Regions from separate parts of the Pseudomonas edaphica genome, predicted to be linked through region 1. Evidence: predicted binding sites of a transcription regulator. Region 1 holds the regulator's gene; the other holds the start of a gene.
The links. Region 1 encodes FliA, which starts transcription of late flagellar genes. Its sites were predicted from a motif close to CTAAAGTTTNNNNNNNNNNNGCCGNTAA; they were not measured.
Positions count from the first base shown of each region.

Region 2: the regulator FliA is predicted to act here: its motif matches at 2,021-2,048, upstream of ACQY47_RS13970 (methyl-accepting chemotaxis protein).

Region 1 is NZ_OZ255725.1:5,182,370-5,188,095, reverse strand. It holds gene ACQY47_RS23710 (protein phosphatase CheZ) at 1-417, opposite strand, end outside; gene ACQY47_RS23705 (chemotaxis response regulator CheY) at 436-810, opposite strand; gene fliA (RNA polymerase sigma factor FliA) at 979-1,719, opposite strand; gene fleN (flagellar synthesis regulator FleN) at 1,716-2,549, opposite strand; gene flhF (flagellar biosynthesis protein FlhF) at 2,655-3,971, opposite strand; gene flhA (flagellar biosynthesis protein FlhA) at 3,983-5,726, opposite strand, start outside.
Region 2 is NZ_OZ255725.1:3,110,963-3,116,688, forward strand. It holds gene ACQY47_RS13970 (methyl-accepting chemotaxis protein) at 27-1,907, opposite strand; partial or broken gene ACQY47_RS13975 (FecR domain-containing protein) at 2,324-2,940, shown strand; partial or broken gene ACQY47_RS13980 (hypothetical protein) at 3,076-3,258, shown strand; rRNA gene rrf (5S ribosomal RNA) at 3,440-3,555, opposite strand; rRNA gene rrf (5S ribosomal RNA) at 3,665-3,780, opposite strand; rRNA gene ACQY47_RS13995 (23S ribosomal RNA) at 3,938-5,726, opposite strand, start outside.

The sequences.
Region 1 (5,726 bases):
CTCAGCCCCCACTTCCCGGCGCATGAAGCGGCCCCAGTCAACGCTGAGCGCCTGAGCTTCGGTGGCCATGCCATTGACCAAGGGCGTGGCGTTTTCCACCAGGTCCATGGTGCGGTTGGCCGCCGCCTCAGTCAGCCGGACCACATAGGACAGGCGTTCGGTGGCATCGGTGATCTGCGAGATTTCTTCGGCCTGGGGCATGTGCGGGTCAATCTGAAAATTGACGATTGCACTGTGCAGCTCGCGTGTGAGCTTGCCCACTTCCTGATACAGGCCGCGGTCACGGGTCTGGTTAAGCTCATGGATCAACTGCACCGCGTCGCCGAACTGGCCTTTTTCAAGGCTGTCGACCAACTGGTGAGCATGCTTTTTCAGGGTCGATTCAAAATCGCCCTGTGACGTTTCTTTATGCTCCATAGCTCCCCCGTGGTGACATCAGCCGTGGATGCGTTCGAAGATTTTTTCGATCTTCTCTTTCAAGGCCAATGCAGTGAATGGCTTGACCACGTAACCGTTAACCCCGGCCTGGGCGGCTTCGATGATCTGTTCACGCTTGGCTTCGGCGGTCACCATCAACACAGGCAAGCTGCGCAGTTTTTCATCGGCGCGCACGTGACGCAGCAAGTCGATACCGGTCATGCCCGGCATGTTCCAGTCGGTTACCAGAAAGTCGATGCTCCCGCTGTTGAGGATCGGAATCGCCGTCAGGCCGTCATCCGCCTCGACCGTGTTGGTGAACCCAAGGTCACGCAACAGGTTTTTTATGATCCGCCGCATCGTTGAGAAGTCATCAACGATGAGGATTTTCATGTTCTTGTCCAATTCGACCTCCAAGCAGTCTTAAACGCGCCCAGCACCTGGACGCGCCATTTCAATCAACAGGCGTTACACAAAAAGGACTGCCCAGGGCACCACGGCACGAACCCGCAAAAGCGTAGAGCCTTTGCGGTAGCGTCTGCAGTGTCCCCACACTGCCTGTCAGCGCGCGCGCCACTCTCCCAATCGCCCCCGCAAGCGGGCGGCGCACTGGCTATGCAGCTGGCTGACACGCGATTCGCTGACCCCCAGGACCTCACCGATTTCCTTGAGGTTCAGCTCTTCGTCGTAGTACAGCGCCAACACCAGTCGCTCACGCTCCGGCAAATTGGCAATCGCCTCCGCCAACGCGCTCTGGAAACGTTCGTCTTCCAGGTCGCGCGACGGTTCCAGATGTGCACTCGCGCCGTCCTCGTGCAGCCCTTCGTGTTCGCCGTCCTGCAAAAGGTCGTCGAAACTGAACAGGCGGCTGCCCAAGGTATCGTTCAAAATCCCGTAGTAATCGTCGAGACTCAATTGGAGTTCGGCCGCAACTTCATGATCTTTAGCGTCACGACCGGTTTTTGCTTCAATTGCACGAATTGCGTCACTGACCATACGCGTATTGCGATGTACCGAACGCGGCGCCCAATCCCCTTTACGCACTTCATCGAGCATCGCACCGCGTATGCGAATACCCGCATACGTCTCGAAACTCGCGCCCTTGCTCGCGTCGTATTTGGTCGACACTTCGAGCAGGCCGATCATGCCGGCCTGGATCAAGTCCTCAACCTGCACACTGGCAGGCAGGCGTGCCAGCAAGTGATAGGCAATGCGCTTGACCAAGGGCGCATAGCGCTCGATCAGTTCGCCCTGACTGTCACGTGCCGACTTTTTGTAAAGGTTGTAGCCGCTGGATGTCATAGCACAGGTCCCGCGCTCGTCTGATGCACCAATCGCTCGACGAAAAACTCCAGATGCCCCCGAGGGTTGGCAGGCAACGGCCAAGTATCGACCTTCTGAGCAATAGCCTTGAACGCCAATGCGCACTTCGAACGAGGGAACGCTTCATAGACTGCACGCTGCTTTTGCACAGCCTTGCGCACACACTCGTCATAAGGAACTGCGCCCACGTATTGTAAGGCGACATCGAGGAAGCGATCCGTGACCTTGGTCAACTTGGCAAACAGATTTCGCCCTTCCTGCGGGCTTTGGGCCATGTTGGCCAGCACGCGGAAGCGGTTCATGCCGTAGTCACGGTTAAGCAGTTTGATCAGGGCATAGGCGTCGGTGATCGACGTGGGTTCGTCGCACACCACCAGCAGCACTTCCTGGGCTGCGCGCACGAAGCTGACCACGGACTCGCCGATCCCGGCGGCGGTGTCGATCACCAGCACATCGAGGTTGTCGCCGATGTCGCTGAACGCCTGAATCAGGCCGGCATGCTGCGCCGGGCTCAGGTGCACCATGCTCTGGGTGCCTGAGGCAGCCGGCACGATGCGAATGCCACCGGGGCCTTGCAGCAGCACATCGCGCAGCTCACAACGGCCTTCGATCACATCGGCAAGGGTGTGTTTGGGTGTCAGCCCCAGCAGAACGTCCACGTTCGCCAGGCCCAGGTCAGCATCCAGCAGCATGACGCGACGGCCAAGCTCTGCCAGGGCCAGGGACAAATTCACTGACACGTTAGTTTTCCCGACGCCACCTTTGCCGCCGGTCACCGCGATCACCTGTACGGGATGCATGCTGCCCATTTTATTTCTTTACCTTGTCTTGCTTAGACGCAGGCTACATGGCTTGGCCGCGTGAATCGCTTGCAGACCATCGATGTAGATACATTTCACGGTGTTCATCCTGCCTCACCCCACCCGCTTAGCCGGGTTGTGGTAAAGGTCGGCGAACATATCGGCCATCGCTTCCTCGCTAGGCTCTTCTTGCATTTGCACGCTGACAGCACGGCTGACCAACTGATGACGGCGCGGCAGATGCAAATCATCCGGGATCCGCGGCCCGTCGGTCAGGTAGGCAACCGGTAACTCATGACTGATCGCCAGGCTCAACACCTCGCCCAGGCTCGCGGTTTCGTCGAGCTTGGTGAGAATGCAACCGGCCAGGCCACAGCGTTTGTAGCTGTGGTAGGCAGCGGTAAGAACCTGTTTCTGGCTGGTGGTTGCAAGCACCAGGTAATTTTTCGACTTGATGCCACGCCCGGCCAGGCTTTCAAGCTGCATGCGCAGTGCCGGATCGCTGGCTTGCAGGCCGGCCGTGTCGATCAACACCACGCGCTTGCGCAGCAGCGGGTCGAGCGCATTGGCCAGGGACTGGCCCGGGTCGACGTGGGTCACTGTCACATTGAGGATGCGGCCCAAGGTCTTGAGCTGCTCCTGGGCGCCGATGCGATAGCTGTCCATGCTCACCAGCGCGATGTTCTGCGCGCCGTACTTGAGCACATAACGCGCGGCCAGCTTGGCCAGGGTGGTGGTCTTGCCCATGCCGGCGGGGCCGACCATGGCAATCACACCGCCCTCTTCCAGCGGTTCGATTTCCGGCGTGGCGATCATGCGCGCCAGGTGCGCCAGCAACATGCGCCAGGCTTGGCGCGGCTCTTCGACTTCAGCCGTCAGTGCAAGCAAATCGCGCGACAACGGGCCGGACAGGCCGATGCGTTGCAGGCGACGCCACAGGTTGGCCTGGTGCGGTTTACTGCCTTGCAGTTGCGTCCACGCCAGCGAGCCCAACTGCACTTCGAGCAGCTCACGCAGGCCATTGAGTTCAAAACGCATCGAGTCGAGCGCGCGCTGGTCGACAGCGGCGGCCGGGGCTGGCGCTGCAGGACGAGGCGGTTCTTTGAAGGTCGGTTCTACCAACGGCTCGGCGGCGGTCAGCGGCAGGCCGGCGAACAATTGGCGATTGGTGCTGGCATCGCTGTCGCCACGCATGCTCAATTCAGCCTGGGCCGAGACAATGCGCGAAGCGGTCTTGCGCAGTTCGTCTTCGAGTTCCATGTTCGGCACGCGCGGCGCCAGCGCCGACGGGGTGTAATCCAGGGCAGCCGTCAGCTCGACACCGCCGGCAATGCGACGGTTTCCAATAATCGCGGCATCGGCGCCCAGCTCATCACGTACCAGTTTCATGGCCTGACGCATATCGGCGGCGAAAAAACGCTTAACTTGCATAACCCACTACCTCAGCCGTTGGGCCCTACTGTCGCGACGATAGTCACTTGCTTATTGTCAGGAATTTCCTGATAAGCCAAAACGTGCAAATTCGGAACTGCCAGGCGACCAAACCGCGACAACATCGCTCGAACCGGGCCTGCCACCAGCAGAATCACCGGGTGGCCCGCCATTTCCTGACGCTGGGCGGCTTCGATCAACGAACGCTGCAGTTTCTCAGCCATGCTTGGCTCCAGCAGAACGCCCTCTTCCTGGCCAAGTCCGGCCTTCTGAATACTATTGAGCAATATTTGTTCCAACCTTGGTTCCAAGGTGATCACAGGCAGCTCAGACTCAATGCCTACAATGCTTTGCACGATGGCGCGGGACAACCCGACACGCACCGCGGCCACCAAAGCGGCAGTATCTTGACTCTTGGCGGCATTGTTGGCGATGGCCTCGGCAATGCTGCGAATGTCGCGCACCGGCACCTGTTCGGCGAGCAAGGCTTGCAGCACCTTGAGCAACTGCGACAGCGACAGCACGCCGGGTACCAGTTCTTCGGCCAGTTTCGGCGAGGCTTTGGCCAGCAAACCCATCAATTGCTGGACTTCCTCGTGGCCGATCAGCTCATGGGAGTGCTTGTAGAGGATCTGGTTGAGGTGGGTAGCGACCACGGTGCTGGCGTCGACCACGGTGTAACCGAGCGATTGTGCCTGGCTGCGCTGGCTGACTTCGATCCATACCGCTTCCAGGCCAAAAGCCGGATCTTTGGCGGTAATGCCATTAAGCGTGCCGAACACCTGGCCAGGGTTGATCGCCAACTCACGATCCGGGTAGATCTCGGCTTCGGCCAGGATCACGCCCATCAGGGTCAGGCGGTAGGCGCTGGGGGCCAAATCAAGGTTGTCGCGGATGTGCACGGTGGGCATCAAGAAGCCCAGGTCCTGGGACAGCTTCTTGCGCACACCCTTGATCCGCGCGAGCAGTTGGCCACCCTGGTTGCGGTCCACCAGCGGAATCAGGCGGTAGCCGACTTCCAGGCCGATCATGTCGATCGGGGTCACGTCATCCCAGCCCAGCTCCTTGGTTTCCTGGGCGCGGGCCGGGGATGGCAGCAAGTCTTGCTGGCGGGCGATTTCCTGCTGGGCCTGGACCTTGACCGCATTTTGCTTGCGCCAGAACAGGTAGGCACCACCGGCGGCCATGGCCGCCATGCTCAGGAACGACACGTGCGGCATGCCCGGCACGATGCCCATGATCGCCATGATGCCGGCGGCTACGGCCAGCGCCTTGGGCGAGGCGAACATCTGGCGGCTGATCTGCTTGCCCATGTCTTCGGAGCCCGAAGCACGGGTGACCATGATGGCTGCAGCTGTGGATAACAACAGTGATGGCAATTGCGCCACTAAACCGTCACCAATAGTCAGCAAGGCGTAGACCTTGCCCGCATCGCCGAAGGTCATGCCGTGCTGGAAGATCCCGACCGCGATGCCACCGATCAGGTTGATAAACAGGATCAACAGGCCAGCGATGGCGTCGCCGCGCACGAATTTACTCGCGCCGTCCATGGAGCCATAGAATTCGGCTTCCTGGGCGACTTCCAGGCGACGGGATTTGGCTTGGTTCTGGTCGATCAGGCCGGCGTTGAGGTCAGCGTCGATCGCCATTTGCTTGCCGGGCATGGCGTCGAGGGTAAACCGCGCGCTCACCTCGGAAATCCGCCCGGCGCCCTTGGTCACCACCACGAAGTTGATGATCATCAAAATCGCGAAC
Region 2 (5,726 bases), 2.1 Mb from region 1:
AGAGGCCTCGCTCCTGCCAAGTCGGGTCAGATCTTGAAGCTGTCGACCAGTTGCTTCAATCGACTGGCCTGCTGCGACAACGCATCGCAGTCCTTGAGCGTTTCGTTGAGGTTGACGACACCTTGCTGGTTCAACAGATTGATCTGGTTGATATCAACGTTGAGGGTTTCAACCACTGCGGTCTGCTCTTCGGTAGCCGCCGCAACCGATTGGTTCATGCCATCGATCTCGACGATTCGCTGCGTCACGCTGACCAGGCGCTCACCCGCCTGGTTGGCCACTTCAACGCTTTCTTCGCTGGAGACCTGGCTGGCGTTCATAGTAGTCACGGCTTCACGCGAGCCCACTTGCAGCGAAGTGATCATCTTGTGGATCTCTTCGGCCGATTCCTGGGTACGGTGCGCCAGGTTGCGCACTTCATCGGCAACCACGGCAAATCCGCGCCCGGCTTCACCGGCACGCGCAGCCTCGATCGCCGCGTTGAGCGCCAGCAAGTTGGTTTGCTGAGAGATGCCTTTGATCACATCCAGGATGTGCCCAATGTTATCGGTGCTGGCGTTGAGGGTTTCGATCTGCGTACAGGACAAGCTGATCTTTTGCGACAGTTCCGACATGGCCAGGATGGTTTGCTCCACCACCTTGCGCCCGTCATCTGCTTGCTCGCTGGCACCGCTGGCATGTTGCGATGCATCGGCTGCGTTGCGGGCGATTTCCTGGGTGGCGGCGCCCAGCTCGTTGATGGCGGCTGCCACGCTGTTGGTGCGCGCGCTTTGCTCGTCCGAGCCGATGATCGAAGCGTTGGAGGACGCCATGACGCGCTGTGACAGGTCGTGCACCTGACGCGTAGCCGAAGACACTTCGGAAATCGAGGCATGGATGCGCTCGACGAACTGGTTGAACGCACTGCCCACTTCGCCGAACTCATCTTTGCTGGTCACGTCCAGGCGGCGGGTCAAATCGCCTTCGCCCTGGGCGATGTCCTGCATGGCCACGCCCATAGTGGTCAGCGGGCGCAACAGCACTTGAATCAGCAGGCTGAGCAGTACGGCGATGGCCACTACGGCGATCAACATGGCGATCAGTGCCGATGTACGGAATTTACTGAGTGGTGCGTAGGCTTTGTCTTTGTCGATCGACAGGCCGATGTACCAATCCGCGCCCGGCAAACCGCTGATCGGGGTAAATGACAGAATACGGTCCTGGCCGTTGAGCACAACGTCCTGGCTGACCTTCTCGATACGCAGGCTGGTGCCCGGGTAGATGTCCTTGAGGTTCTTCATCACCTGGTCCTGGTCAGGACTGACGATGACCTGGCCATCGGCGCTGACCAGGAACGCATGGCCAATACCCCCGAAGTCCACCGAATTGATGATCTTCACCAGGGTTTGCAGACTCAGGTCACCGCCGACTACGCCGAGCAGTTCGCCGTTCTTTTTGACCGGCAGGGCGATGGTCACGATTTGCCCGCCAACCGCCGCCATATAAGGCGGAGTGAGCATGGTTTTATCGGCCGCGACCGCCTGCTTGTACCAAGGGCGCTGACGAGGGTCGTAATCGTCGGGCATCTTGGCGTCAGGGCGCTGCGTAAATACGCCGTTGGTTTGGCCGACATAGGTGAACTGGAAGTTCGAGGTGAGCGCGGGCTGGTCGACCAGCCCTGGCAGCTCAGCACCGCTGCCCTGGTGAGCAACGTTTTGCGCCAGGTTTTCGAGGACCAGGATGCGGCCACTGAGCCAGTTCTGCACGCTGCTGGCCGTGAGTTCGCCCGATTGTTGAATGGACGACTCAAGGTTTTGTTTGATGGTGCTGCGCTGCAGGTAATCGTTGTAGAGGGTAAATAGCGCGAAGGCCAGAACCACGACGCCTGACGCGGCCAGTAGAATTTTATGACTGAACTTGAGATTCATTTCATCGACTTCTTTTGCCAAAGGGGGGTGAGCGTGCCGAGTGGAACATTCCATGTAACGGGATAGGCGGACTCTTCGGCCGCTCTATTTCGGTGCACGCATGGCTCGTCAGGCTTTCGGCCACTTCAGGAGAAATCTTAGAGATTTGTGAGAAGCATCCTGATTTTGAGTAGGAAACCGACCAGCGGTAGACGCTCAGGGTTCGGCGCTGCAAATTTTTTCTGCCCTCGCGACAATGCGACTAATTGTCATTTGTGGCGCTTGGCCAGGCCTGTGTGAATGCCCTCTACTGACTACATTGCGTGCGAAAGGGTTGTACACACGCTTTACAGCACCCACCACAACTGGCTCAACACTTGTCTGCGCAGTCGCTTGGGCAATGGCGGCGATTCCTGGGGCGCATGCGGCACTGGAGCTTAGGCCGACGACGGGCACTGAAGGTGTTGTCGAGTGTGGTGTTGATGGGGTCCGCGGCGTGGATAAGCCGGGGCATGACCGGCTGGCAGCGCTGGACCTCCGATTTCGCAACCGCCACCGGCGAGCGGCGCAGCGAGCAATTTCCGGACGGCACACGCCTGCAACTCAACTCCGACAGTACGGTGAACCTCACCTTCAATCCGCAACAGCGCCTGATCACATTGGTGCGCGGGGAAATCCTGGTGACCTGCGGTTCGCCATCGTCAGCACCTTTGCTGGTACACACTCGCCACGGCTTGCTCGAAGGCATCGATGGGCGTTTTACCGTGCGCCAAGACAGCAAGGCGTGGTCAGCGGCAATGTGGCCATCCATTCACCGCAGACGGCCGATGGGCTGATTGTGACGCGAGACATGCGCCTGGCTGACTTGGTGTCGGAAGTGGAGCGCTCCCGTCAGGGTTACCTGGGCTGTGCGGCGGATATCGGCGACTTGCGGCTATCAGGGGTTTTCCGCTTGGACGACACCGACAAGTTGCTGGCGATCGTTGCGCAAACACTGCCAGTTCAAGTGCGCTATCGCACACGTTGGTGGGTGAGCCTGGAACGCCTGGCCTGACTTTTTCAGTTTTTGTTGGCGGCTTTTTCCGTGAGTACGGCTTAGACAGTAAGCCTCTTTATCTGCCTTGACCGGCCTCTACGGACCTTGATCATGACTGTGCGCTTTCTCAACGACTCACCAGACTCCTCCTACCATACGTTGTTTGACGCTTCAGGAGGATACGACTTGGGCAAGGTGGGCTTGAAGGGTGTGGATGTAAGGCTCAATGCCAACAACCTGACCAATGAGAGCTATGTGGCGTCCTGTGCCAGCCTGAACTTTTGCTATCTGGGTGAAGAGCGTAATGTCAGTGCGACGGTCAGCTATCAGTTCTGATCCGTTAAAGCTTCTAACAAGCCGGCGCCTGATTCCTGGTGCCGGCTTTTTTGTGGGTGTCGTCAGGTTGCCTTTGTCCGGCCCAGACGTATATGTGGGCGATCTGCAGCCGGGGCATTATCATCCCCCCTAAACGACAAAACCCCTGTCTGCGTTAGCAGACAGGGGTTTTGGAATTTAATCTTGACGATGACCTACTCTCACATGGGGAAACCCCACACTACCATCGGCGATGCATCGTTTCACTGCTGAGTTCGGGATGGGATCAGGTGGTTCCAATGCTCTATGGTCGTCAAGAAATTCTGTGTACCAGTCCGTTGCGCTTGCAACGTGCCGGTGAAATTCATGGACTTCTACATAAACAAAACCCCTGATTGCGTTAGCAATCAGGGGTTTCGGAATTTAATCTTGACGATGACCTACTCTCACATGGGGAAACCCCACACTACCATCGGCGATGCATCGTTTCACTACTGAGTTCGGGATGGGATCAGGTGGTTCCAATGCTCTATGGTCGTCAAGAAATTCGGGTACTGAGTCGTAGCCAGTTGGCTTCGCTTCAGCAAATTGGGTATGTGACAGCTTTCGGTGTTTTGTGAGCGTCGAACTTTCGGTTCATTGCGTCTTCACACACCGCAATCTGATGCTCTTTCGAGTAGTCAAATTGCTTGGGTGTTATATGGTCAAGCCTCACGGGCAATTAGTATTGGTTAGCTCAACGCCTCACAGCGCTTACACACCCAACCTATCAACGTCGTAGTCTTCGACGGCCCTTCAGGGAACTCAAGGTTCCAGTGAGATCTCATCTTGAGGCTAGTTTCCCGCTTAGATGCTTTCAGCGGTTATCTATTCCGAACATAGCTACCCGGCAATGCCACTGGCGTGACAACCGGAACACCAGAGGTTCGTCCACTCCGGTCCTCTCGTACTAGGAGCAGCCCCTCTCAAATCTCAAACGTCCACGGCAGATAGGGACCGAACTGTCTCACGACGTTCTAAACCCAGCTCGCGTACCACTTTAAATGGCGAACAGCCATACCCTTGGGACCGGCTTCAGCCCCAGGATGTGATGAGCCGACATCGAGGTGCCAAACACCGCCGTCGATATGAACTCTTGGGCGGTATCAGCCTGTTATCCCCGGAGTACCTTTTATCCGTTGAGCGATGGCCCTTCCATACAGAACCACCGGATCACTAAGACCTACTTTCGTACCTGCTCGACGTGTCTGTCTCGCAGTCAAGCGCGCTTTTGCCTTTATACTCTACGACCGATTTCCGACCGGTCTGAGCGCACCTTCGTACTCCTCCGTTACTCTTTAGGAGGAGACCGCCCCAGTCAAACTACCCACCATACACTGTCCTCGATCCGGATAACGGACCTGAGTTAGAACCTCAAAGTTGCCAGGGTGGTATTTCAAGGTTGGCTCCACGCAGACTGGCGTCCACGCTTCAAAGCCTCCCACCTATCCTACACAAGCAAATTCAAAGTCCAGTGCAAAGCTATAGTAAAGGTTCACGGGGTCTTTCCGTCTAGCCGCGGATACACTGCATCTTCACAGCGATTTCAATTTCACTGAGTCTCGGGTGGAGACAGCGCCGCCATCGTTACGCCATTCGTGCAGGTCGGAACTTACCCGACAAGGAATTTCGCTACCTTAGGACCGTTATAGTTACGGCCGCCGTTTACCGGGGCTTCGATCAAGAGCTTCGCGTTAGCTAACCCCATCAATTAACCTTCCGGCACCGGGCAGGCGTCACACCCTATACGTCCACTTTCGTGTTTGCAGAGTGCTGTGTTTTTAATAAACAGTCGCAGCGGCCTGGTATCTTCGACCGGCATGAGCTTACGGAGCAAGTCCTTCACCCTCACCGGCGCACCTTCTCCCGAAGTTACGGTGCCATTTTGCCTAGTTCCTTCACCCGAGTTCTCTCAAGCGCCTTGGTATTCTCTACCCAACCACCTGTGTCGGTTTGGGGTACGGTTCCTGGTTACCTGAAGCTTAGAAGCTTTTCTTGGAAGCATGGCATCAACCACTTCGCTAACTAAAAGTTAGCTCGTCATCAGCTCTCGGCCTTAAGATCCCGGATTTACCTAAGATCTCAGCCTACCACCTTAAACTTGGACAACCAACGCCAAGCTGGCCTAGCCTTCTCCGTCCCTCCATCGCAATAACCAGAAGTACAGGAATATTAACCTGTTTTCCATCGACTACGCTTTTCAGCCTCGCCTTAGGGACCGACTAACCCTGCGTCGATTAACGTTGCGCAGGAAACCTTGGTCTTTCGGCGTGGGTGTTTTTCACACCCATTGTCGTTACTCATGTCAGCATTCGCACTTCTGATACCTCCAGCAAGCTTCTCAACTCACCTTCACAGGCTTACAGAACGCTCCTCTACCGCATCACTTACGTGATACCCGTAGCTTCGGTGTATGGTTTGAGCCCCGTTACATCTTCCGCGCAGGCCGA